Regions from separate parts of the Streptomyces sp. NBC_00086 genome, predicted to be linked through region 2. Evidence: riboswitches for the same ligand, from Rfam matches in the RefSeq annotation. Region 2 holds a riboswitch; each other region holds the start of a gene.

Region 1 (7,366 bases), 3.9 Mb from region 2:
AGCACGTCGCCGATGTCGGGCCGGGCCAGCACCTCGCCGATCCGGCCGAACTGCCAGCCGGTGTCGGTCTTGAGCCCGCGCCCGACGATCGCGGCCACGGGGTACGCGAAGAACAGCCCGAAGAAGACGAGCGGCACGGCCATCAGACCGAGCCTGACGGCCGTGGCCCGCCCGCTCTCCTTCGGTACGGAACTCAACCGTCCTACTTCACGACGAGCGCGGTCCACGCCTTGACCCACTGGTCGCGGTTCTTGGCGATGGCCTCCGGGGCGACCGTCTCGGGCTTCTCGATGACGACGCCGTGCTTGGTGAACAGCTCCGGCACCGCCGCGTCCTTGGTCACCGGGTTCACGAACATCTGGAGCGGCATGTCCTCCTGGAACTTCTTGGAGATCAGGAAGTCCAGGAGCGCCTTGCCGCCCTCCTCGTTCTTCGCGCCCTTGAGCAGACCCGCGAACTCGGTCTGGCGGAAGCACGTGCCCGTCGCGACGCCCGTGGGGGCCTCGGCCGGCTGCGGCTCGCCGAAGAGCACCTCGACCGGCGGGCTGGAGGCGTAGGAGACGACCAGCGGCCGGTCGCCCTTGGCCTTCTTTCCGCCCGCCGAGCCGGAGAAGCGCTCGTTGTAGGCCTGCTCCCAGCCGTCGACGACCTCGACGCCGTTGGCCTTGAGCTTGCTCCAGTAGTCCTTCCAGCCCTCGTCGCCGTACTTGCCGACGGAGGCGAGGAGGAAGCCGAGGCCGGGCGAGGAGGTCGCGGCGTTCTCGGTGACCAGCAGGTTCTTGTACTCCGGCTTGATCAGGTCGTCCAGCGTCTGCGGCGGGGCGATCTTCTTGTCGGCGAAGTAGGCCTTGTCGTAGTTCACGCAGATGTCGCCGGAGTCGACGGGGGTGACCCGGTGCTCCTTGTCGGCCACGAACTCGGGCTTCACCTCGGCCAGCCCCTTGGCCTCGTACGGCGTGAAGATGCCGTTGTCGAGGGCACGGGAGAGGAGCGTGTTGTCCACGCCGAAGAAGACGTCGCCGCGCGGGGAGCCCTTGGTGAGGATCTCCTGGTTCAGGGCGGCGCCCGCGTCGCCCGACTTCAGGACCTTGACGGTGTAGCCGCTCTGCTGCTCGAACTCCTTGAGGACCGTGTCGGTCACGTTGAAGGAGTCGTGCGAGACGAGGGTGATCGTCTTGGACTTCGGAGCGGCGCTCGCCCCGGCGGACTTGTCCTTGGCATCGCTGCCGCAGGCGCTGAGCGTGGTGACGCCGAGCGCGGCCACGAGCGCGATGCCCGCCATCTTCTTGGTGGTGCTCATTGGTGCATTCCTCCTGGGATGTCCAGGAGAAGACGCGGCCCTGCCCGGCGCTCTGTGGAGCGGACGCCGGGCAGGGCGCAACAGCTTGAGTGGTGACCGAACTTCCTACCCCGAATGACCGGGGCGAGGTTCAGAGGGTCTGCGGTGACGGTTACCGCACTCTCAGCGCTGTGGCGCTCCCCTGTCGGAATATGAAATTGGTTTCGGCCACAGGGTACCCCGTGGCCGAATGCGAACCTCAACTGGCGGAAATCAGCGCTCCGAGGCGGCGAGCTGGCCGCACGCGCCGTCGATCTCCTGGCCACGGGTGTCGCGGACGGTCACCGGCACGCCGTGGCGGGCGATGGCGTCAACGAAGGCCTTCTCGTCCTCGGGCCGCGAAGCGGTCCACTTCGAGCCCGGCGTCGGGTTCAGCGGGATCAGGTTGACGTGCACGCGCTTGCCCTTGAGCAGCTTGCCGAGCAGGTCGCCGCGCCAGGCCTGGTCGTTGATGTCGCGGATCAGGGCGTACTCGATGGAGATCCGGCGGCCGGACTTCTCCGCGTACTCCCAGGCCGCGCCGAGCACCTCGCGGACGTTCCAGCGGGTGTTCACGGGGACCAGGGTGTCGCGCAGCTCGTCGTCCGGGGCGTGCAGGGAGACGGCGAGGCGGCACTTGAAGCCCTCGTCGGCGAAGCGCAGCATCGCCGGGACCAGACCCACGGTGGAGACGGTGATCCCGCGCTGGGACAGGCCCAGGCCATCGGGCTCCGGGTCGGTGAGGCGGCGGATGGCGCCGACGACGCGGTTGTAGTTGGCGAGCGGCTCACCCATGCCCATGAAGACGATGTTCGACAGCCGGGCGGGCCCGCCGGGGACCTCGCCGTCGCGCAGGGCGCGCATGCCGTCGACGATCTGGTGCACGATCTCGGCGGTCGACAGGTTGCGGTCGAGGCCCGCCTGGCCGGTGGCGCAGAACGGGCAGTTCATTCCGCAGCCGGCCTGCGAGGAGATGCACATGGTGACCCGGTCCGGGTAGCGCATCAGCACCGACTCGACGAGCGTGCCGTCGTGCAGCTTCCACAGGGTCTTGCGGGTGGTGTCGTCGTCGCACGAGATGTGGCGCAGGACGTTCATCAGGTCCGGCAGCAGCTCCTGCTGGAGCTTCTCGCGGGAGGCGGCCGGGATGTCGGTCCACTCGGCCGGGTCGTGCGCGTACCGGGCGAAGTAGTGCTGGGAGAGCTGCTTGGCCCGGAAGGGCTTCTCGCCGATCGCGGCGACCGCCTCCCGGCGCTCCTCGGGGGTGAGGTCGGCGAGGTGCCGGGGCGGCTTCTTCGCTCCACGAGGGGCGACGAAAGTGAGCTCTCCCGGGACTGGGCGGGCCATGGCAGGTACTCCTTGTAAGACGAAAGGCGCGCCGCAGAAGCAGCGCGCCTTCCAAGAGTAACCGCCCTACCTGCACGGGCGCCTTTTCGCAGGTCAGCCCGTGCCCACGAACGCCGCCAGCAGCAGCCAGACCACCGGGGCCGTCGGAAGCAGGGAATCCAGCCGGTCCATGATGCCGCCGTGACCCGGCAGCAGCGTGCCCATGTCCTTGATCCCGAGATCCCGCTTGATCATGGATTCCCCGAGGTCGCCGAGCGTGGCGCTGACCGCGACGGCGAGGCCGAGCACCAGGCCCTGCCACCAGACGCCCCCGTCGATCAGGAACTCCATGCACAGCGCGCCGGCGCCCATCGCGAAGGCCACCGCTCCGAAGAGCCCCTCGCGGGTCTTTCCTGGGCTGATGCGCGGGGCGAGCTTGGTCTTGCCGAAGCGCCAGCCGACCGCGTAGGCCCCGGTGTCGCTGACCACCGTCAGGAGCAGGAAGGTGATCACCCGCTGCGGCCCGTCGTCGGCGGTGAGCAGCATCGCGACGAAGGTGGCCAGGAAAGGCACGTAGAACGCCGCGAAGGCGCCCGCCGTGACGTCCTTGAGGTAGTCCTCGGGCGGCTCGGTCATCCGCCAGACGAGGACCGCCAGCACCGTCAGCGCCATGGCCACCCAGGCACCCTCGGCCCCGCGGACGTATCCGGCGATGACCATGGCCGCGCCGCCGATGGCGAGCGGGACCAGCGGGGCCTTGATGCCCTTCTTCTCCTGCAGCCGGGAGGTGAGCTCCCACAGGCCGACGACGACCGCCACGACGACGACGCCGACGAAGACCGCCTTGACGATGAGCAGCGAAGCGAAGATCACCGCACCGAGGCCCACTCCGACCCCTATGGCGGCACGCAGGTCCCGCCCGGCACGCTTCTTCTGAGGCGGTGGCGAGGCGTCCTGCGGTGCCGGCGAAGGCGGAGTCGGCGGGGGGCTGGGCATGGGCTCCTGCGGCGGTGTATCGGCGCGGAAGAGGGGGCCGCCGTCAGCGGCGGCCCCCCGATCGCGTGCTTCCCGGTCGTCGAAGTCACGGCCGGCGGCATCGGGCACGATGGGCATGGGCCGAGTGTGCGGGCCCACCAGCGCATCGTAGGCGGGACCCGCCGGAACCGGCTCCGGCTGCCAGGAAGTGTCGTTCATCAGACTTCGAGGAGCTCGGCTTCCTTGTGCTTCAGGAGCTCGTCCACCTGCGCGACGTACTTCGCGGTGGTGTCGTCGAGCTCCTTCTCGGCGCGGCGCACCTCGTCCTCGCCGGCTTCCTTGTCCTTGACGAGCTTGTCGAGGGCGTCCTTCGCCTTGCGGCGGATGGCGCGGATCGACACCTTGGAGTCCTCGGCCTTGGTGCGCGCGACCTTGATGTACTCCTTGCGGCGGTCCTGCGTCAGCTCGGGGAAGGTCACCCGGATGATGCTGCCGTCGTTGCTGGGGTTGACGCCCAGGTCGGAGTCGCGGATGGCCGTCTCGATGTTGCGCAGGGCGCTCTTGTCGAACGGGGTCACGATCGCCATGCGCGGCTCGGGGACCGAGAAGGAGGCGAGCTGGTTGATGGGCGTGATGGCGCCGTAGTACTCCGCCACGATCTTGTTGAACATCGCCGGGTGCGCACGACCGGTGCGAATCGCGGCGAAGTCTTCCTTGGCGACGACGACGGCCTTTTCCATCTTCTCCTCGGCCTCGAGGAGGATCTCTTCGGTCACCACGTGCTCCTGCATGTCAGAAATGGATGGTTCAGGCGGACGGGGGGCCTGCTCAGGCCCGGGTGCCCTGGTCGCTCACGAGCGTGCCGATCTTCTCACCCTTGACGGCTCGCGCGATATTGCCCTCGGCGAGCAGCTCGAAGACCAGGATCGGCAGCTTGTTGTCGCGGCACAGCGTGATGGCGGTGGCATCGGCGACCTTGAGGTCGCGCGACAGCACCTCGCTGTACTCCAGCGCGTCGAACTTCACGGCGTCCGGGTTCTTCTTCGGGTCGGAGTCGTAGACCCCGTCGACGCCGTTCTTGCCCATGAGCAGGGCTTCCGCGTCGATTTCCAGGGCGCGCTGGGCGGCCGTGGTGTCGGTGGAGAAGTAGGGCATGCCCATGCCGGCGCCGAAGATGACCACGCGGCCCTTCTCCAGGTGGCGCACGGCGCGCAGCGGAATGTACGGCTCGGCGACCTGGCCCATGGTGATGGCCGTCTGGACGCGGGAGTCGATGCCTTCCTTCTCCAGGAAGTCCTGGAGGGCGAGGCAGTTCATGACCGTGCCGAGCATGCCCATGTAGTCGGACCGGGCCCGGTCCATGCCGCGCTGCTGGAGTTCGGCGCCGCGGAAGAAGTTGCCTCCGCCGATCACGATCGCGATCTCCGCGCCGTCGCGGACCACCGCGGCGATCTCGCGGGCGATGGCGTGGACCACGTCGGGGTCGACGCCGAGTCCTCCGCCACCGGAGAAGGCCTCGCCCGACAGCTTCAGCATGAAGCGGCGGCCCTTCTTGTCCTGGTCGCTCTTGTCGTCGGAAGCGGTGTGGGTGTCCACGCCCTGATTCATGGAGATCTCCTCGTGCACATACGAAGAAGGCCATTGCCGGTGGGTCCTCGCGGTTCCCTCTACGGCAATGGCCTCCTCGTCAGATCTGCGGTCGCCCTGCGCGAACGCGGGCGACTGCTTCAGACCCTACCGGGGTCCGGTGTCCGTCGCGTACGGACGGACTCAGATGCCGACCTTGATGCGCGAGAAGCGCACCAGGGTGACACCGGCCTCGTCCAGAACCTTCTGGACGGACTTCTTGGCGTCCAGGGCGTAGGCCTGGCCAAGCAGCGTGTTGTCGCGGAAGAAGCCGTTGACACGACCCTCGACGATCTTCGGCAGCGCGGCCTCCGGCTTGCCCTCGGCGCGGGTGACCTCTTCGGCCACGCGACGCTCGGACTCGACGACCTCGGCCGGAACGTCCTCGGCGGAGAGCCACTTCGGCGCGAACGCGGCGATGTGCTGCGCGACGCCGCGGGCGACCTCGGCGTTCTCCTTGTCGAGCTCGACCAGGACGCCGATCTGGAACGGCAGGTCGGGCATCGTGCGGTGCATGTACGCCGAGACGTAACCGCCGGTGAACTGCGCGAAGCGGTCCAGGACGATCTTCTCGCCGAGGTTGGCGTTGGCCTCGTCGACGAACGCCTGCACGGTCTTGCCGGGGGCGATCTCGGACGCCAGGAGCGCCTCGGTGTCGGCCGGCGAGGTCGCGGCGATGTGGTTGGCCAGCTCGTTGGTGACCGCAAGGAACTTGTCGCCCTTGGCGACGAAGTCCGTCTCGCACTTCAGCTCGACGAGGACACCGGAGGTGTTGTCGTCGGAGATGACGGAAACGACGGCACCGTTCTCGGCAGAACGGCCTTCGCGCTTGGCGACGCCCTTCTGACCCTTGATACGGAGTGCCTCGACGGCCTTGTCGACGTCACCGTCGGCCTCGACCAGCGCGTTCTTGCAGTCCAGCATGCCGACGCCGGTGAGCTCGCGGAGCTTCTTGACGTCAGCGGCGGTGTAGTTCGCCATGAGTCTGTGATTCTCTCTCGAAGTCGTAGATCTACGGGTGAACGGCGGAGGAGGCGCGCTCGTGGCGCGGCTCCCCCGCCGTCATCGTCCGTGCTGTGAGTGCCCGGCGTTCACGCGCCGGGCGCCCTCAGTGGGTGGGTCAGGCCTGCTCGGCGTCGGCGGCCGGAGCCTCGACGACGGCCTCGGCGACAACCTCGGCCTCGGCGGCCGGAGCAGCCTCGGCCTCGACGGCGGGGGCGTCGACAACAGCCTCGGCGGCCGGAGCGGCCTCGGCGTCGTCGGCCTTCTTGTCACCCTCGAGCAGGTCGCGCTCCCACTCGGCGAGCGGCTCGGCGGCGGCCTTCTCGCCCGGCTTCGAGTCGCCAGTGGCGGCACCGGAACGGGCGATGAGGCCCTCGGCGACGGCGTCGGCGATCACGCGGGTGAGCAGGGTGACGGAGCGGATCGCGTCGTCGTTGCCCGGGATCTTGTAGTCGACCTCGTCGGGGTCGCAGTTGGTGTCGAGGATCGCGACGACCGGGATGTGGAGCTTGCGCGCCTCACCGACGGCGATGTGCTCCTTCTTGGTGTCGACGATCCAGACGGCGCTGGGGACCTTCGACATCTCGCGGATACCACCGAGGGTCTTCTCCAGCTTGATCTTCTCGCGAGAGAGGACCAGGAGCTCCTTCTTGGTGAGACCCGAGGCGGCGACGTCCTCGAAGTCGATCGCCTCAAGCTCCTTCAGACGCTGAAGGCGCTTGTAGACGGTGGAGAAGTTGGTGAGCATGCCACCCAGCCACCGCTGGTTGACGTAGGGCATACCAACGCGCGTCGCCTGCTCGGCGATGGCCTCCTGGGCCTGCTTCTTGGTACCGACGAACATGATGGAACCGCCGTGGGCGACGGTCTCCTTCACGAACTCGTAGGCGCGGTCGATGTACGACAGCGACTGCAGCAGGTCGATGATGTAGATGCCGTTGCGCTCCGTGAAGATGAAGCGCTTCATCTTCGGGTTCCAACGGCGGGTCTGGTGACCGAAGTGGACGCCGCTTTCCAGCAGCTCCCGCATCGTTACGACGGCCATGGCCATCTCCTTGTTTTCTCGGTTTGGTTCCTGACGCCCCTGTCGCGCCCTGCCCCCGTAGAGGGGACCGAGAG
Region 2 (7,366 bases):
CGACCCCGTCCGGGGCGGGGGCCCCTTGGCCGGGGCCGGAAACAGGGCCGGAAACAGGACCCCGAACCGGGACCCGCCCTCAACCCGAGCCGACCCCGAGCCGACCCCGGGCCGGGGCCGAGGCCGGTCCCGGGACGGGCCCGGGCGCAGCCCGGCGGCGCGGACCCGGGGGCGGAGTCCGAGGGTCCGGGGCGAAGCCCCGGCACGGGTCCGGGCAGAGCCCGGGGAACGGGCGAAGGGCGGGGAGGGGACTTCGCCCGCAGGGCCGGGATCGGGGCCCGGCCCCGACCGGCCCCGACCGGGGCGGGGCGCGCCGGGGCTGGTGGCACCGGCGGGGGCCGGGCCCGACTCGGCCGGGACCGGGCCGGCGGTCAGGCCAGGAGCGCCGACTTCAGTGCGGTCGCCGGGTCCGCGACCTTCGCCGGGTCGACCAAGGCGCCCGACTCGATGAGGCGGCGCCCCTGGGCCAGGTCGCGCGGGCGGCCCACCGCGAGGAGCGCGACCAGCCGGCCTTCCCGCAGCCAGCACACCGACCAGGTGTCGGCCTCCGGGTCGCCGCGCCACAGCGGTGCGTCCGCGTCGGCGTGGTGGCCGGCGTACTGCACGAAGCGACCGAACTGCTCCGACCAGAAGTACGGGACCGGGTCGTAGACCTGCTCCCCCGAACCTCCGGCCAGGATGTCCGCCGCCACCACCCGCGGGCCCTGGAGGGCGTTGTCCCAGTGGTGCACCAGCAGCCGGGATCCGTAGCGGGCCGACGGGAAGGAGGCGCAGTCCCCCACGGCGTACACCCCGGGCACCGAGGTGCGCAGCCACTCGTCGGCGGTGACCGCTCCGTCCGGGCCGAGCTCCACGCCGGATCCGGCCAGCCATCCGGTGGCCGGCCGGGCGCCGATGCCCACCACCACCGCCTCGGCCGGCAGCTCCCGCCCGTCGGCCAGCAGGACCCGGCCCGGCTCCACGGAAGCCACCCGCGCGTCCGTCAGCAGCTCGGCGCCCGCCCGGGCGTACCAGCGGCCCATCGGCTCGGCGACCTCCGCCGGCAGCGCGCCCGCCAGCACCCGGCCGGCCGCCTCGACCACCGTCACCGCGCAGCCCGCCTCGCGGGCGGCGGTGGCGAACTCCGCGCCGATCCAGCCGGCCCCGACCACCACCACCGCCGAGCCGGCCGCCAGGACGGGCCGCAGCCGGGCCGCGTCGTCCAGGGTGCGCAGCAGGTGCACCCCGGGGACGCCCTCCGCGCCGGGCAGGGTCAGCGGGAGGGCGCCGGTGGCCAGCACGAGGTACTCGTACGGGACCGGTCCCGCCTCGGTGTCCACCTCCCGGTCGGCGGCCCGCAGTCCGGTGACCTCGACCCCCAGCCGGAGTTCGATGCCGAGCTCCTCGAAGTCCACGTCGAAGGCCGAGTCCTCGGCCTTGCCGAGGAGCACCGCCTTGGACAGCGGGGGCCGGTCGTAGGGCTGGTGGGGTTCGGCTCCCAGCAGGGTGACGGGGCCGGTCCAGCCCTGTTCCCGGAGGGCGACCGCGGTCTGGACCCCGGCCATCCCCGCGCCGACGATCACCACGCCGCGCCGAGTGTCTTGCTCCTGCTGCGTCTGCTGTTGCGTCTGCTCGCTCACGCGTCCCAGCCTAATCAACTGACGGTCCGTCAGGAATAGCGGGCGGGAACCTGCTGGGGACCGGGCGGCGGCCGGGCGGCGGCCGGCACCGGGGAGGCAGCCTTACCGGCCGTCGGCCTCGGCGTTACTCTGGCACCGAACCTATCGCGGGAGTCCGGGCGCACCGGGCTGAGAGGGAGGCTGGCCGGCCTCCGACCGTACGAACCTGATCCGGGTCATGCCGGCGAAGGGAGGGGCTGGACGCCCATGCATTCATATCGGAAGGGCCGGAGTCCCGGCCACGACGTCCTCGTCATCGGGGGCGGCATCATCGGCCTGGTCACCGCCTGGCGGGCGGCCCGGCGCGGGCTGCGCACCGCGCTGGCCGATCCGGCCCCCGGCGGCGGGGCCGCCCAGGTCGCGGCCGGCATGCTGGCCGCCGTCACCGAGCTGCACTACGGCGAGGAGACCCTGCTCGGGCTCAACCTCGCCTCCGCCGCCCGCTACCCCGAATTCGCCGCCGAGCTCGCCGAAGCCAGCGGCGGCATGGACATCGGCTACCGCGCCTGCGGCACCCTCGCCGTCGCCCTCGACGCCGACGACCGGCTGCACCTGCGCGAACTGCACGCCCTCCAGCGCCGCTGCGGCCTGGAGTCCGAGTGGCTGACCGGCCGCGAGTGCCGCCGCCTGGAACCGATGCTGGCCCCCGGCGTACGCGGCGGCCTGCGCGTGGACGGCGACCACCAGGTCGATCCCCGCCGCCTCGCCGCCGCCCTGCTGGCCGCCTGCGAACGGGCCGGGGTCGCCCTGCACCGCGCGGGGGCGGCGCGGCTGCTGACCACCGCCGACCGGGCCTGCGGCGCGGTCCTCGACGACGCCGACGGTACGGAGCTGCGCGCCGACCAGGTGGTGCTGGCGGCGGGCTCGCTCAGCGGCCGGCTGGACGGCGTACCGCCCGAGGCCGTGGCCCCCGTACGGCCCGTGAAGGGGCAGGTGCTGCGGCTCGCGGTGCCCCCGTCGTACGCGCCGTTCCTGTCGCGGACCGTACGGGCCGTCGTGCGCGGCAGCCACGTCTACCTGGTGCCGCGCGAGAACGGCGAGCTCGTCCTCGGCGCCACCAGCGAGGAACTCGGCTGGGACACCACCGTCACCGCGGGCGGGGTCTACGAACTCCTGCGCGACGCCCACGAGCTGGTGCCCGGGATCACCGAACTCCCCCTGGTGGAGACCCGGGCCGGGCTGCGGCCCGGATCACCGGACAACGCCCCCCTCCTCGGTCCTACCGAACTCCCGGGGCTGCACCTGGCCACCGGGCACTACCGCAACGGGGTCCTGCTGACCCCGCTGACCGGGGACGTGATGGCGGACCTGCTGACCACCGGCGAACTGCCGGAGATCGCCCGCCCCTTCACCCCGCGCCGCTTCGCCCTCACGTCCACGCCCTTGTCCACGTCCACGCCCACCCTCACGCGACAGGAGTCGTTCGCATGACCATCTCCGTCAACGGCGAGCCGCACGAGATCGCGGACGGGACCATGCTCGCCACGGTGGTCGCCACCCTCACCGAGGCCACCAAGGGGGTCGCGGCCGCCCTCAACGAGACCGTGGTGCCGCGCGGCCAGTGGCCCTACACCTGCGTGAGCGACGGCGACCGCGTCGAGGTCCTCACCGCGGTCCAGGGAGGCTGAGCAGCATGGCGGACGACCTCTTCACCCTGGGCGGCCGGACCTTCTCCTCGCGCCTGATCATGGGCACCGGCGGGGCGCCGAGCCTGGACATCCTGGAACGGGCGCTGGTCGCGTCCGGCACGGAACTCACCACCGTCGCGATGCGGCGCCTCGACCCGACGGTCCAGGGATCGGTCCTCTCCGTCCTGAACCGCCTGGGCATCGCGGTCCTCCCCAACACCGCGGGCTGCTTCACGGCGGGCGAGGCCGTGCTCACGGCCCGGCTGGCCCGGGAGGCCCTCGGCACGGGCTGGATCAAGCTGGAGGTCGTCGCGGACGAGCGGACCCTCCTGCCGGACGGGGTCGAGCTGCTCGACGCGGCGGAGATCCTGGTCGACGAGGGCTTCACGGTCCTCCCCTATACGAACGACGACCCGGTGCTGGCCCGGAAGCTGGAGGACGTGGGCTGCGCGGCGATCATGCCGCTCGGCTCCCCCATCGGCTCCGGCATGGGCATCCGCAACCCGCACAACTTCGAGCTGATCACCGAGCGGGCCGGGGTCCCGGTCATCCTGGACGCGGGGGCCGGAACGGCCTCGGACGTGGCCCTGGCCATGGAACTGGGCTGCGCGGCGGTCATGCTCGCCTCGGCGGTGACCCGGGCGCAGCTTCCCGTCCTGATGGCCGCGGCCATGCGGGACGCGGTGTCGGCGGGCCGCCTGGCCCACCGCGCGGGCCGCATCCCCCAACGCCGCTTCGCGGAAGCCTCCTCCCCGGTGGAGGGCCGCGCCGCCCTCGACCCGGAACGCCCGGCGTTCTGAGCCGCGACCGCTGCGCGGGGCAATGTCCCCTACCCGCCCTTCCACCGTTCCCCGGGGGCTCCGCCCCGGACCCCCGAGCCTCAAACGCCGGCGAAAATCCGGCCCCTCCGGCGTTTGAGGAGCGGGGGTCCGGGGGCAGCGCCCCCGGCAACGGCGCCGCACGTCACAGGTGAGCTGCAACCGCCCGGGCCCGGGGCGGGGCCCCACCCGGCCCTCGTAGAATCGCCGGGTGGACACGACCCTGGATGACCCCCTCGTCGGGCAGACGCTCGACGGCCGCTACCGCGTGGACGCCCGCATCGCGGCCGGCGGCATGGCCACGGTCTACCGGGCCGTCGACACCCGCCTGGACCGCGTCCTCGCCCTGAAGGTGATGCACCCGGCCCTCGCTGCCGACCCCGGCTTCGTCGACCGGTTCATCCGTGAGGCGAAGTCCGTGGCCCGCCTGGCGCACCCCAACGTCGTGGCCGTCTTCGACCAGGGCACGCACGGCCCGTACACGTACCTCGCCATGGAGTACGTCTCCGGCTGCACCCTGCGCGACGTGCTCCGCGAGCGCGGCGCGCTCCAGCCCCGCGCGGCCCTCGACATCCTCGAACCGGTGCTCGCCGCCCTCGGCGCCGCGCACCGCGCCGGCTTCGTGCACCGGGACATGAAGCCCGAGAACGTACTGATCGGCGACGACGGCCGGGTCAAGGTGGCCGACTTCGGGCTGGTCCGGTCCGTGGACTCCGTGACCAATACGACCGGATCCGTCCTCGGCACCATCTCCTACCTCGCCCCCGAGCAGATCGAGAACGGCGTCACCGACACCCGCGTGGACGTCTACGCCTGCGGCGTCGTCTTCTACGAGATGCTCGCCGGCTCCAAGCCGCACACCGGCGCCAACCCCGCCCAGGTGCTCTACCAGCACCTCAACGAGGACGTCCCGCCCCCGTCGGCCGCCGTCCCCGGGCTGCCCGCCGCGCTGGACGAGCTCGTCGCCCAGGCCACGGCGCGCAACCCCGATCTGCGCCCCTACGACGCCGCCGCCCTCCTCGGGCTGGCCATGGACGCCCGCGCCCAGCTCGGCGACGCCGAGCTGGATGCCGTACCGCCGCAGGCCCGGGCCGCGGAGCGGACCGCCGCCGAGGACCGCACCAGCGTGATCCCCCGCCGGGTGACCTCGCAGGCCGTGCACGCCTCGCAGGCCGTACACGCGTCGCAGGCCGTACACGCGTCGCACGCCGAGCCCGTGTCCCACACTTCCCGGCTCGCGGCCCCGCCCCTGCCCCCGGCGTCGACCGCTTCCCGGATCCGCCGTCCGGGCGTGCTGCTCGCCTTGCTCGGCGTCCTGCTCTGCCTCGGCCTCGGCACGGGGGTCTGGTACATCAGCTCCGGACAGTTCACGAAGGTCCCCAACCTGCTCGGGAAGACCGAGGCGGAGGCCAAGTCCCAGCTGTCGGCGGCCGGGCTCGGGGTGAAGCGGGTCGACCGGAAGTTCAGTGCGGCCTTCGACAAGGGGACCGTGATGACCACGGACCCCGCCGGCGGCAAGCGCATCCGCGGCAACGGCGCGGTGGCGCTCACCATCTCGCGCGGTCCCGAGGTCGTCATGGTTCCCGACCTCAAGGGCAAGCCGCTGGAGGCCGCGAAGGCCGAGCTGAAGTCGGCCGGCCTGACGCCGGGCACCGTCACCCAGGCCTTCAGCCAGGACATCGCTCAGGGCTCGGTGATCAGCACGGACCCGACGGGCGGCCAGAAGCGGGCCCTCGACACCCTGGTCGCCATGGTCGTCAGCAAGGGCCGCCCGGTGCCGGTCCCCCGCGTCACGGGCATCTCCCTGGACCAGGCCCGTTCCACCCTGGAGGGCCTCGGCCTGAAGGTGGAGACGGCTCCGGAGGAGGTCAACTCCCCCTCCCCCGCCGGTACGGTCGCCAACCAGTCGATCGGCGCCGGCACCCAGGCCGCCGCGGGCGACACCGTCACCCTCACCGTGTCCAAGGGCCCCCGCCAGATCCCGGTCCCGGACGTCACCGGCCAGGAGGCCGACGCGGCCCGCGCGACCCTGGAGGGGCTGGGCTTCAAGGTCAAGGTCGACAAGCCCTTCCTCTCCTTCAGCAACACCATCGACTCCCAGTCGGTCCCCGCGGGCCAGAACGCCGCCGAGGGCAGCACGATCACCATCAGGACCAAGGGGCTGTAACAGCACGCCATGAACAACAATTCAACGGGCCGCAATCCAGTCGGCGGGCACGTGCCCGTCGCGGGCGGGCTCGCCTCGGTCGGGCTGTCGTACGCCCGCGAGATGGGTGCCGAGGCCGTCCAGGTCTTCGTCGCCAATCCGCGCGGCTGGGCCACCCCGGTCGGCAATCCGGCGCAGGACGAGCTGTTCCGCGAGGCCTGCGCGACGGAAGGGATCCCGGCGTACGTCCACGCGCCGTACCTGATCAACTTCGGCTCGCACACCGAGGCCACCGTCGAGAAGTCCGTGGAATCGCTGCGGCACTCGCTGCGCCGGGCCCGGGCGATCGGCGCGCTCGGGGTGGTCGTGCACACCGGCTCGGCGACCGGCGGGCGGCCTCGCGAGGCGGCGTACGCGCAGATCAGGGAGCACATGCTGCCGCTGCTGGACGAGCTGACCCATGACGACGACCCCTTCCTGCTGCTGGAGTCCACGGCCGGGCAGGGTTCCTCGCTGTGCTCGACCGCCGAGGAGTTCGGCCCGTACTTCGACGCCCTGGACCGCCATCCGATGCTCGGGATCTGCCTCGACACCTGCCACATCTTCGCGGCCGGGCACGATCTGGCGGAGCCGGGCGGGACGAAGCAGACCCTGGACCTGCTGGTGGACACGGTGGGCGAGGGCCGGCTGAAGCTGGTGCACGCCAACGACTCCAAGGAGGGCGTCGGCGCCCACAAGGACCGGCACGAGAACATCGGGCAGGGCCACATCGGCCGGGACGCCTTCGCGGAACTGTTCACGCATCCGGCGATGGAGGGCGTGCCCCTGATCACCGAGACGCCGGGTGGCAAGGAAGGGCACGCGACGGACGTGGCGCTGCTGAAGGAGCTGCGCGAGCTCGGCTGACCCGTTGAGGAATACCCCAGGGGGGTATACGGTTCTGTCATATCGACCGACAGAGCCGCTATCCGGCGTTCCTCGCCAGGGGGTTGTCATGGAACACGCGCACGAGCAGCACGCGGGGCACGAACACCACGAGCACGGTCACAACCACGGCCACAGCGCCGGCGGCGGAAAGGTCACCTGGGCCGCCGCGGCGCGGGCCACGCTCCACTG
Region 3 (7,366 bases), 2.0 Mb from region 2:
CAGAACGCGGGCTGACCGAAGCCCGGCCGGACATCCGCTGACCAGGGCGCGCCGGCACCCATCACGGCATCACCGCACCACCTGCATCAACCACAGCACCTGCATCACCTGCATCACCGGATTCATGCACCACGGCTCAGCGTGCCGACGCGCTGAGTGCTCCACCCTGCCGTTCCTCACGGCCGGCCGTGCGCGCGAACTGACCAGTCGCGCCCGCCGGTCCGCCTTTCAGCGCTTGCGTCGCCGACCCCGGCCGCCGCGGAGCGGCCCCGAGGCCGCTGTGGCCGCCGGGGATTCCGCGCGGTCGGCGGACACCACCAGCGCGGCCAGCGCCGTCGTCACGGGTACCGAGGCGACCAGTCCGATCGAGCCCACGAGGGTCCGTACGATCTCTTCCGCGACCAGCTCGCTGTTGGCCACCGAACCCATGCTGCTGTTCGCGATCGAGAACAAGAGGAGCAGGGGCAACGCCGCGCCCGCGTACGCCAGTACCAGGGTGTTCACCACCGACGCGATGTGGTCGCGCCCGATGCGGATGCCCGCACGATAGAGCCCGCGGGGGCCCATCGACGGGTCTGCCTGGTGGAGTTCCCAGACCGCCGAGGTCTGAGTGACGGTCACGTCGTCGAGTACGCCGAGCGATCCGATGATGACACCCGCAAGCAGCAAACCGCTCATGTCGATGTTCGGGTAGAGCCCGTGGATCAGCCCGGTGTTGTCGTCGGTGTTGCCGCTGAGGAATGCCCAGTCGATGAACAGCGAGCCCAGCAGGCCGATCAGCAGCAGCGAGATGATGGTGCCGAGGACCGCGACCGAGGTGCGGGCCGTCAGCCCGTGGCACATGTAGAGCGCGATCAGCATGATCGCGCTGGCTCCGACCACGGCCACGACCAGCGGGTTCGACCCCTGCAGGATCGCCGGGAGGATGAAGAGGGTCAGCACCGCGAAGCTGACGGCGAGGGCGATGAGCGCGAACAGCCCGCGCATCCGCCCGACGAGGACGACCGCGAGGGCGAAGATGCCCGCGAGGAGGGCCATCGGCAGCTTGCGGTTCACGTCGATCACGGAGTACTGGAGGTCCCGGGGCGCGTCCGGAGCGTAGGCGACCACCACGTCCTGGCCGTCCGTCAACTGTCGTGGAGCGCCCGGCTGGACGATCTCGATGAACTCGCGGCCCTTGTCGGGGCCGCTGCCCACCCTGATGGTGGCCTTCTTGCACTCGCCGGTCTGCGAGGCGAGGGCCTCGCGTCCCTCGGGGGTGGAGGTGTCGCCGGTGGCCGGCACCTGCGCGGCGTTCACGGATTTGCAGTCGACGTGTTGGAGCGCGACGACCGTGGCCTCCTGGGTCTGCCGGTCGAAGCCGACCCCGGTGCGTTCGTGGCCCGGCGCGCCACCGGGCCAGAGCACCGCCATGCCGATCACGACGGCGGTGGCGAAGGGGATCAGAACGGCCGCGATCACCTTGCGCAGGTGCTTCGAGACGGGGGCCGCCGGGCCATGGCTGTGCGAATGGCCATGGGAGTGCCCGGCGGAGCGGTCGGGCGAGTCACCGGGGTGCGCATGCGCGTGGCCGGGGTGGTCGGCGTGACCAGCGGGATCCGTGGGCTCGGTGGGGGGCTGCGGCGAGGACGTCACTGACTGATCATCGCAACAGATGAGGGGGCCCACTGTTCAGCACGCCACACATGACGCTAGCGTGGGGGCTACTTTGCACAACGCGGGAGCTCGGAGCACCGGGCTGAGAGGGCGCTGATCACCGTTCGCATTCGAATATGCGTACGGGAGGAGGCTGCGTCGACCGCCGAACCTGTTACCGGGTAATGCCGGCGTAGGGAGATTAGGTCTCATGACCATTCAGGACGCACGCACGCCTGCCGTCAGCCAGGACGCCGACGGCCAGACCGAGCGCCAGCCCGGCTGGCACAAGGGATACGTGGCGGGCTCCCGCCCCGACATCCGGGTGCCGGTTCGCCAGGTCCACCTCACCAACGGCAAGGACGTCACGCTCTACGACACGTCCGGGCCGTACACCGACCCGCAGGTCGAGACCGACGTGCGCCGCGGACTGCCGCCGCTGCGCGAGAACTGGATCATCAGCCGCGGCGACACCGAGGAGTACGCGGGCCGCCCCGTGCGCCCCGAGGACGACGGCATCAAGCACACCTCGCCGCGCGGTGGCCTCAAGAACCTCGACGCGGTCTTCCCGGGCCGTCCGCGCCAGCCCCGCCGTGGTCGCGGCGGCGCCGCGGTCACGCAGCTCGCGTACGCCCGCCGGGGCGAGATCACCCCGGAGATGGAGTACGTCGCGATCCGCGAGAACGTCTCCCCCGAGGTCGTCCGCGAGGAGATCGCCGCAGGTCGCGCGGTCATGCCGGTCAATGTGAACCACCCCGAGATCGAGCCGATGATCATCGGCAAGCGGTTCCTGGTGAAGGTCAACGCCAACATCGGCAACTCCGCCGTCACCTCCTCGATCGAGGAGGAGGTGGACAAGATGACCTGGGCGACCAAGTGGGGCGCCGACACGGTCATGGACCTCTCGACCGGCCGCAACATCCACACCACCCGCGAGTGGGTGCTGCGCAACTCTCCCGTGCCGATCGGCACCGTGCCGCTGTACCAGGCGCTGGAGAAGGTCGACGGCCGCGCCGAGGACCTGACCTGGGAGATCTACAAGGACACGGTCATCGAGCAGGCCGAGCAGGGCGTCGACTACATGACGGTCCACGCCGGCGTGCTGCTGTCGTACGTGCCGCTGACCGCGCGCCGCAAGACCGGCATCGTCTCGCGCGGCGGTTCGATCATGGCCGCCTGGTGCCTGGCGCACCACAAGGAGAACTTCCTCTACACGAACTTCGAGGAGCTCTGCGAGATCCTCGCGGCGTACGACGTCACGTACTCCCTCGGTGACGGTCTGCGCCCCGGTTCCATCGCGGACGCCAACGACGCGGCGCAGTTCGCGGAGCTGAAGACGCTGGGCGAGCTGAACACGATCGCCAAGCGGTACAACGTGCAGACGATGATCGAGGGCCCCGGGCACGTCCCGATGCACAAGATCAAGGAGAACATCGACCTTCAGCAGGAGATCTGCGAGGAGGCGCCGTTCTACACGCTCGGCCCGCTGACCACCGACGTCGCGCCCGCGTACGACCACATCACCTCGGGCATCGGCGCCGCGATGATCGCCTGGTGGGGCACCGCGATGCTCTGCTACGTCACGCCCAAGGAGCACCTGGGCCTGCCGAACCGCGACGACGTGAAGACCGGTGTCATCACGTACAAGATCGCGGCCCACGCGGCGGACCTGGCCAAGGGGCACCCGGGCGCCCAGGAATGGGACGACGCCCTGTCGGACGCGCGGTTCGAGTTCCGCTGGGAGGACCAGTTCAACCTGGCCCTCGACCCGGACACGGCCCGTGAGTTCCACGACGAGACCCTCCCGGCCGAGCCGGCCAAGACCGCGCACTTCTGCTCCATGTGCGGTCCGAAGTTCTGCTCGATGAAGATCTCCCAGGACATCCGCCGCCAGCACGGCGGCGACCTGGGCGCCGAGGAGATCGAGGCGGGCATGGCCGAGAAGTCCGCCGAGTTCGCGGCCGCGGGCAACCGCGTGTACCTGCCGCTGGCCGACTGACCCAGGCCCCGGTACATACGGACGGCCCGCGACACCGAGGGGGGAGTCGCGGGCCGCCGTTGCGTACGTCGTGTCAGCCCAGGGCGGCGAGGTAGCGGTTCGGTGCGTCGGGATCGGCGAGACCCCGCATGCTCAGCTGGGCGAGGCAGTGGTAGGCGAGGTCGGTCGAGTCGTAGACGTGGTGGGCGACCAGGGCCAGCTGCCTGAGCTGCTCGTCGGTCATGGACTCGGGGTGTCCGAAGTCGCGCACGTACACGACATCGGCTTCGAGGAGCTGGTGCCGGGCCACGCGGAAGTCACCGCCGAAGACCACGGGGGCGATCGGCCAGCGCTTGATCGCCGCGAAGGCGTGCGGGATGAATCCCTGGCCGCGCAGCTCCTGGTCCACGTCGCCGAACACGGGCTGGTCCTCGTACAGCGGGACGAAGGAGACCTCCGTGTGCACGGCCACGGCCTCGGCCAGTTTTCTCCGCGCGCCTTGGAAGACCATCAGCTCGGCCCCCTGGATGTCGATCTTCAGCAGGTCGAAGGTGCCGACCGCTTCGACGTCGTCCAGTCGCCGGGTGGAGACGGGGATCTCCTCGCGGATCCGGCCCCACTCGCTGAAGCCGTTGAAGAGCCCCAGCCTGTTCGTGTCGGGGCGGAAGAGGCTGGTCATCCCGGAGCTGGTGGCTACGAAGAGCGTGTGGGTGCCGCCGTCGCCGAGGGCGTCGGGCAGGTAGGTCTCGTACGGACCCTTGCGGCGTCGCAGGGTGTCCAGGGCATCGGGCTGGGGCTCGAATCCGGTCACCCTGCACAGGCCCGCCTCCAGCATGCTCCGGTACGGCGGGTCTCCGTCGATCGGGTTGGCGCCCACGTCGACCACGTGGGTCGGACGGGTCGGCCGCACCAGGTCGAGCAGCGGTGAAGCGGCGTGGGCCGCGGCAGTGACGGTCATGGGAGCTCTCCGGGTGTCCAGCTGACGGGGGCGTGAAAAGGGCGGACGGTCAGGCGAATGCCCGGGATCCCACGCCCAGCTTGCGGCGCGCGAACTCGAGGTTCGCGAGGATCCGGTCCTGCTGGTCGCCGGGCAGTTTGCCTTCCTGGAGCAGGCGTTCGCAGCAGTCCGACGACTCCTGGTACTCCCCGGTCCAGTAGGCGGCCACCGCGAGCTCGTCGAGTGCGCGCCAGTCGTGCCAGGCGAACTCGACGAAGAGGATGTCGTCCGGGTGCGGCACCCGTACCGCCTGCCGGGCGAACAGGTAGGCGAGGGGCCAGCGGCTTTCGAGGCGGCAGAGGCGGGCGAGGTCACCGAGGGCCTCCGCGCGTGAGGGACGGCTCTCGTGTGCGCGGAGGTAGCGGTCCATCACCTCGGCCGACGGCCTCTCGAGAGTGACCGCGAGCCTCGCGGCGTAGAGCTGCGCGCAGTAGGTCTCTTCGGCCCAGCCGCCCATGGCCACCCGGTGGTCGTAGGCGGCGAGGGACTTCTCGGGTTCTCCCGCGTCGCGCCAGCTCTGGGCCAGGTAGAACGCGTAGCGGGTGTTGTCGGGCTCTTTGGCGAGGCCTTCGGTGAGGACTTCCGCATCGCGCAGGTACTTCGCCCGCTGGCCTTCTTCCCGGAGGCGGGCCCCGCCGCCGATGGAGAGGATGTTGAAGCCCTCGATCACGTCGCGGCTGTACTCGGTTCCGGATTCGATGTACTCGTGGAGCACGCCCACGTACCGCCAGGGCAGCCGGGTGGAGACCAGCGCCGGCCGCCAGTGGACGATCGGACCGTCGTGCAGCGCGACCTGGTACGCGTCGAGCGTCAGGTCCGGCATCCGGAACCCGGGCTCGATCTGCATTTCGTCGTCGCCGTCGATGAACAGCAGGTAGTCGGCGCCGGCGCGGGCCAGTTCGATCGCCTCGGTGCGGCTGCCGTCGAACCCCTTCCACGGCCGGTCGTGGAGCGTGCCGGGCAGGTCGGCGAGACAGTCCCGGATGACGTCCTGGGTGCCGTCGGTGGAGCCCGTGTCCACGATCACCCAGGTGTCGATCAGGGGGCGGACCGACTCCAGGCACTTCCGGATGGTCGGGGCCTCGTTCTTGACGATCATGTTCAGGCAGATGGTCGGCCTCACCGCAGCACCCTCTCGTCGGACGGATCGCGGGCGACGTTAGGGAGTACGGCTGCCGATGGGTGGGCGGCACGCCGGTGGCGCTACCCCCCGGTGGCCGTCGGCGCAGCCGTTAGAGGGGGCCTGATCGGCCGATCTGCTGATAAATATCCCCGGCACCTCAAGATCCCGGCACATCCGTCCGTAAGCCCCAAGGACGTTCGAACTCGCAGCCGGAGCGCTACCCGTTCCGGCTCGCATTCCGTTCCGAAGGAGCGCTGCACATGAGTCGTGAGCACCAGACCAAGGTCAAACTCGGTCCTGTCCCCCGCAACCGCGCCTGGATCGCGGGAGGTGCCCTGGCCTCGCTGTCCCTCGTACTCATGGGCATGGCCACCCCCGTCATCGCGGCGGTCAATCCGGCGGTCGCGGCGGTGAGAGCCACGGCCCCGTCGGGCGGCGGCGGAGGCGATGACTGCGAGCCGCACGACGGGCCACCGCGCGACAGGAACCGCGGAGGCGGGGACGACGACGGGCACGGTGGCCGGGGAGACGACGACGGGCGCGACCACCACGACGGGCGCGACCACCACGACGGGCGCGGCGACCACGACGGCCGCGGCGACTGGGGAGACGACGAGGGGCGCGACCCCCACCACGGGCGCGACCACGGGTGCCCGCCCGTAGGCCCGACTGGGCCGACTGGGCCGACCGGTCCCGCGGGTGCGACGGGTGCGACCGGTGCGACCGGCGCGACCGGTGCCACGGGTGCGACCGGTGCTGACGGGGCCACGGGGGCGACCGGCGCCACGGGTGCTGACGGCGCTACGGGTGCTGACGGTGCGACCGGCCCGACCGGCCCGACCGGCCCGACCGGCCCGACCGGCCCGACTGGTGCTGATGGTGCGACGGGCGCTGACGGTGCCACGGGCGCGACCGGTGCTGATGGTGCGACCGGCGCCACGGGCGCTGACGGTGCCACGGGCGCGACCGGTGCTGACGGTGCCACGGGCGCTGACGGTGCGACGGGCGCGACTGGTGCTGACGGGGCCACGGGCGCCACGGGTGCAACCGGCCCGACTGGTGCGGATGGTGCGACGGGCGCGACCGGTGCTGATGGTGCGACGGGCGCGACCGGTGCCGATGGTGCGACCGGCGCCACGGGTGCCGATGGTGCGACCGGCGCCACGGGTGCCACGGGTGCCACGGGTGCGGACGGTGCCACGGGCGCGACCGGCCCGACCGGCCCGACGGGTCCGACAGGTCCGACGGGTGCGACCGGTGCGACCGGTGCGACCGGGGGGTGCAACGCCATCGCCAACTACAAGCCCGCCGCCAACCGCGAGATCAAGGCGGTAATGATCAACGGGGTCGCGTACGTCGGAATCCGGGGGATCCAGCCGAACCCGACGAACTTCGACTGGCACAACCTGACCATCGCCGCGCGGAACCCGGGCTATCCCACCGGGCTTGCGTGCGGCATCGCCGTCGATGAACACTCGAACGGGGCCAACATCGAGATCGCGACCATCGACGGGCGGGTCTTCGAGACCTTCTGCTCGGTCAACAACATGACACCGTCCCTGGACTGCGGGACGCCGATGGCTACGCACCCGTGGACCCAGGTTGTCCCCGGCCCCACGAGCGCTCCCCCGAC

The links. A riboswitch is a leader RNA that binds a small molecule or an ion and turns the genes downstream of it on or off. The one in region 2 is predicted to bind thiamine pyrophosphate.
Region 1: it holds a riboswitch for thiamine pyrophosphate, as region 2 does, so the genes downstream of both, OG276_RS09755 (thiamine ABC transporter substrate binding subunit) here and thiO (glycine oxidase ThiO) in region 2, are expected to answer to the same signal.
Region 3: it holds a riboswitch for thiamine pyrophosphate, as region 2 does, so the genes downstream of both, thiC (phosphomethylpyrimidine synthase ThiC) here and thiO (glycine oxidase ThiO) in region 2, are expected to answer to the same signal.

The regions. Positions count from the first base shown of each region.
Region 1 covers NZ_JAPELZ010000001.1:2,251,895-2,259,260, forward strand. Annotated here, with positions in the region: gene OG276_RS09750 (iron ABC transporter permease) at 1-143, opposite strand, end outside; gene OG276_RS09755 (thiamine ABC transporter substrate binding subunit) at 203-1,300, opposite strand; TPP riboswitch at 1,385-1,493, opposite strand; gene rlmN (23S rRNA (adenine(2503)-C(2))-methyltransferase RlmN) at 1,553-2,665, opposite strand; gene OG276_RS09765 (phosphatidate cytidylyltransferase) at 2,759-3,838, opposite strand; gene frr (ribosome recycling factor) at 3,838-4,395, opposite strand; gene pyrH (UMP kinase) at 4,448-5,227, opposite strand; gene tsf (translation elongation factor Ts) at 5,390-6,226, opposite strand; gene rpsB (30S ribosomal protein S2) at 6,366-7,292, opposite strand.
Region 2 covers NZ_JAPELZ010000001.1:6,116,233-6,123,598, reverse strand. Annotated here, with positions in the region: gene OG276_RS27760 (NAD(P)/FAD-dependent oxidoreductase) at 372-1,619, opposite strand; TPP riboswitch at 1,756-1,868, shown strand; gene thiO (glycine oxidase ThiO) at 1,866-3,089, shown strand; gene thiS (sulfur carrier protein ThiS) at 3,086-3,286, shown strand; gene OG276_RS27745 (thiazole synthase) at 3,292-4,086, shown strand; gene pknB (Stk1 family PASTA domain-containing Ser/Thr kinase) at 4,316-6,271, shown strand; gene OG276_RS27735 (deoxyribonuclease IV) at 6,281-7,156, shown strand; gene OG276_RS27730 (DUF4396 domain-containing protein) at 7,245-7,366, shown strand, end outside.
Region 3 covers NZ_JAPELZ010000001.1:4,145,780-4,153,145, forward strand. Annotated here, with positions in the region: gene OG276_RS18560 (SsgA family sporulation/cell division regulator) at 1-15, shown strand, start outside; gene OG276_RS18565 (YibE/F family protein) at 229-1,635, opposite strand; TPP riboswitch at 1,708-1,852, shown strand; gene thiC (phosphomethylpyrimidine synthase ThiC) at 1,847-3,634, shown strand; gene OG276_RS18575 (FkbM family methyltransferase) at 3,708-4,571, opposite strand; gene OG276_RS18580 (glycosyltransferase) at 4,621-5,733, opposite strand; gene OG276_RS18585 (hypothetical protein) at 5,994-7,366, shown strand, end outside.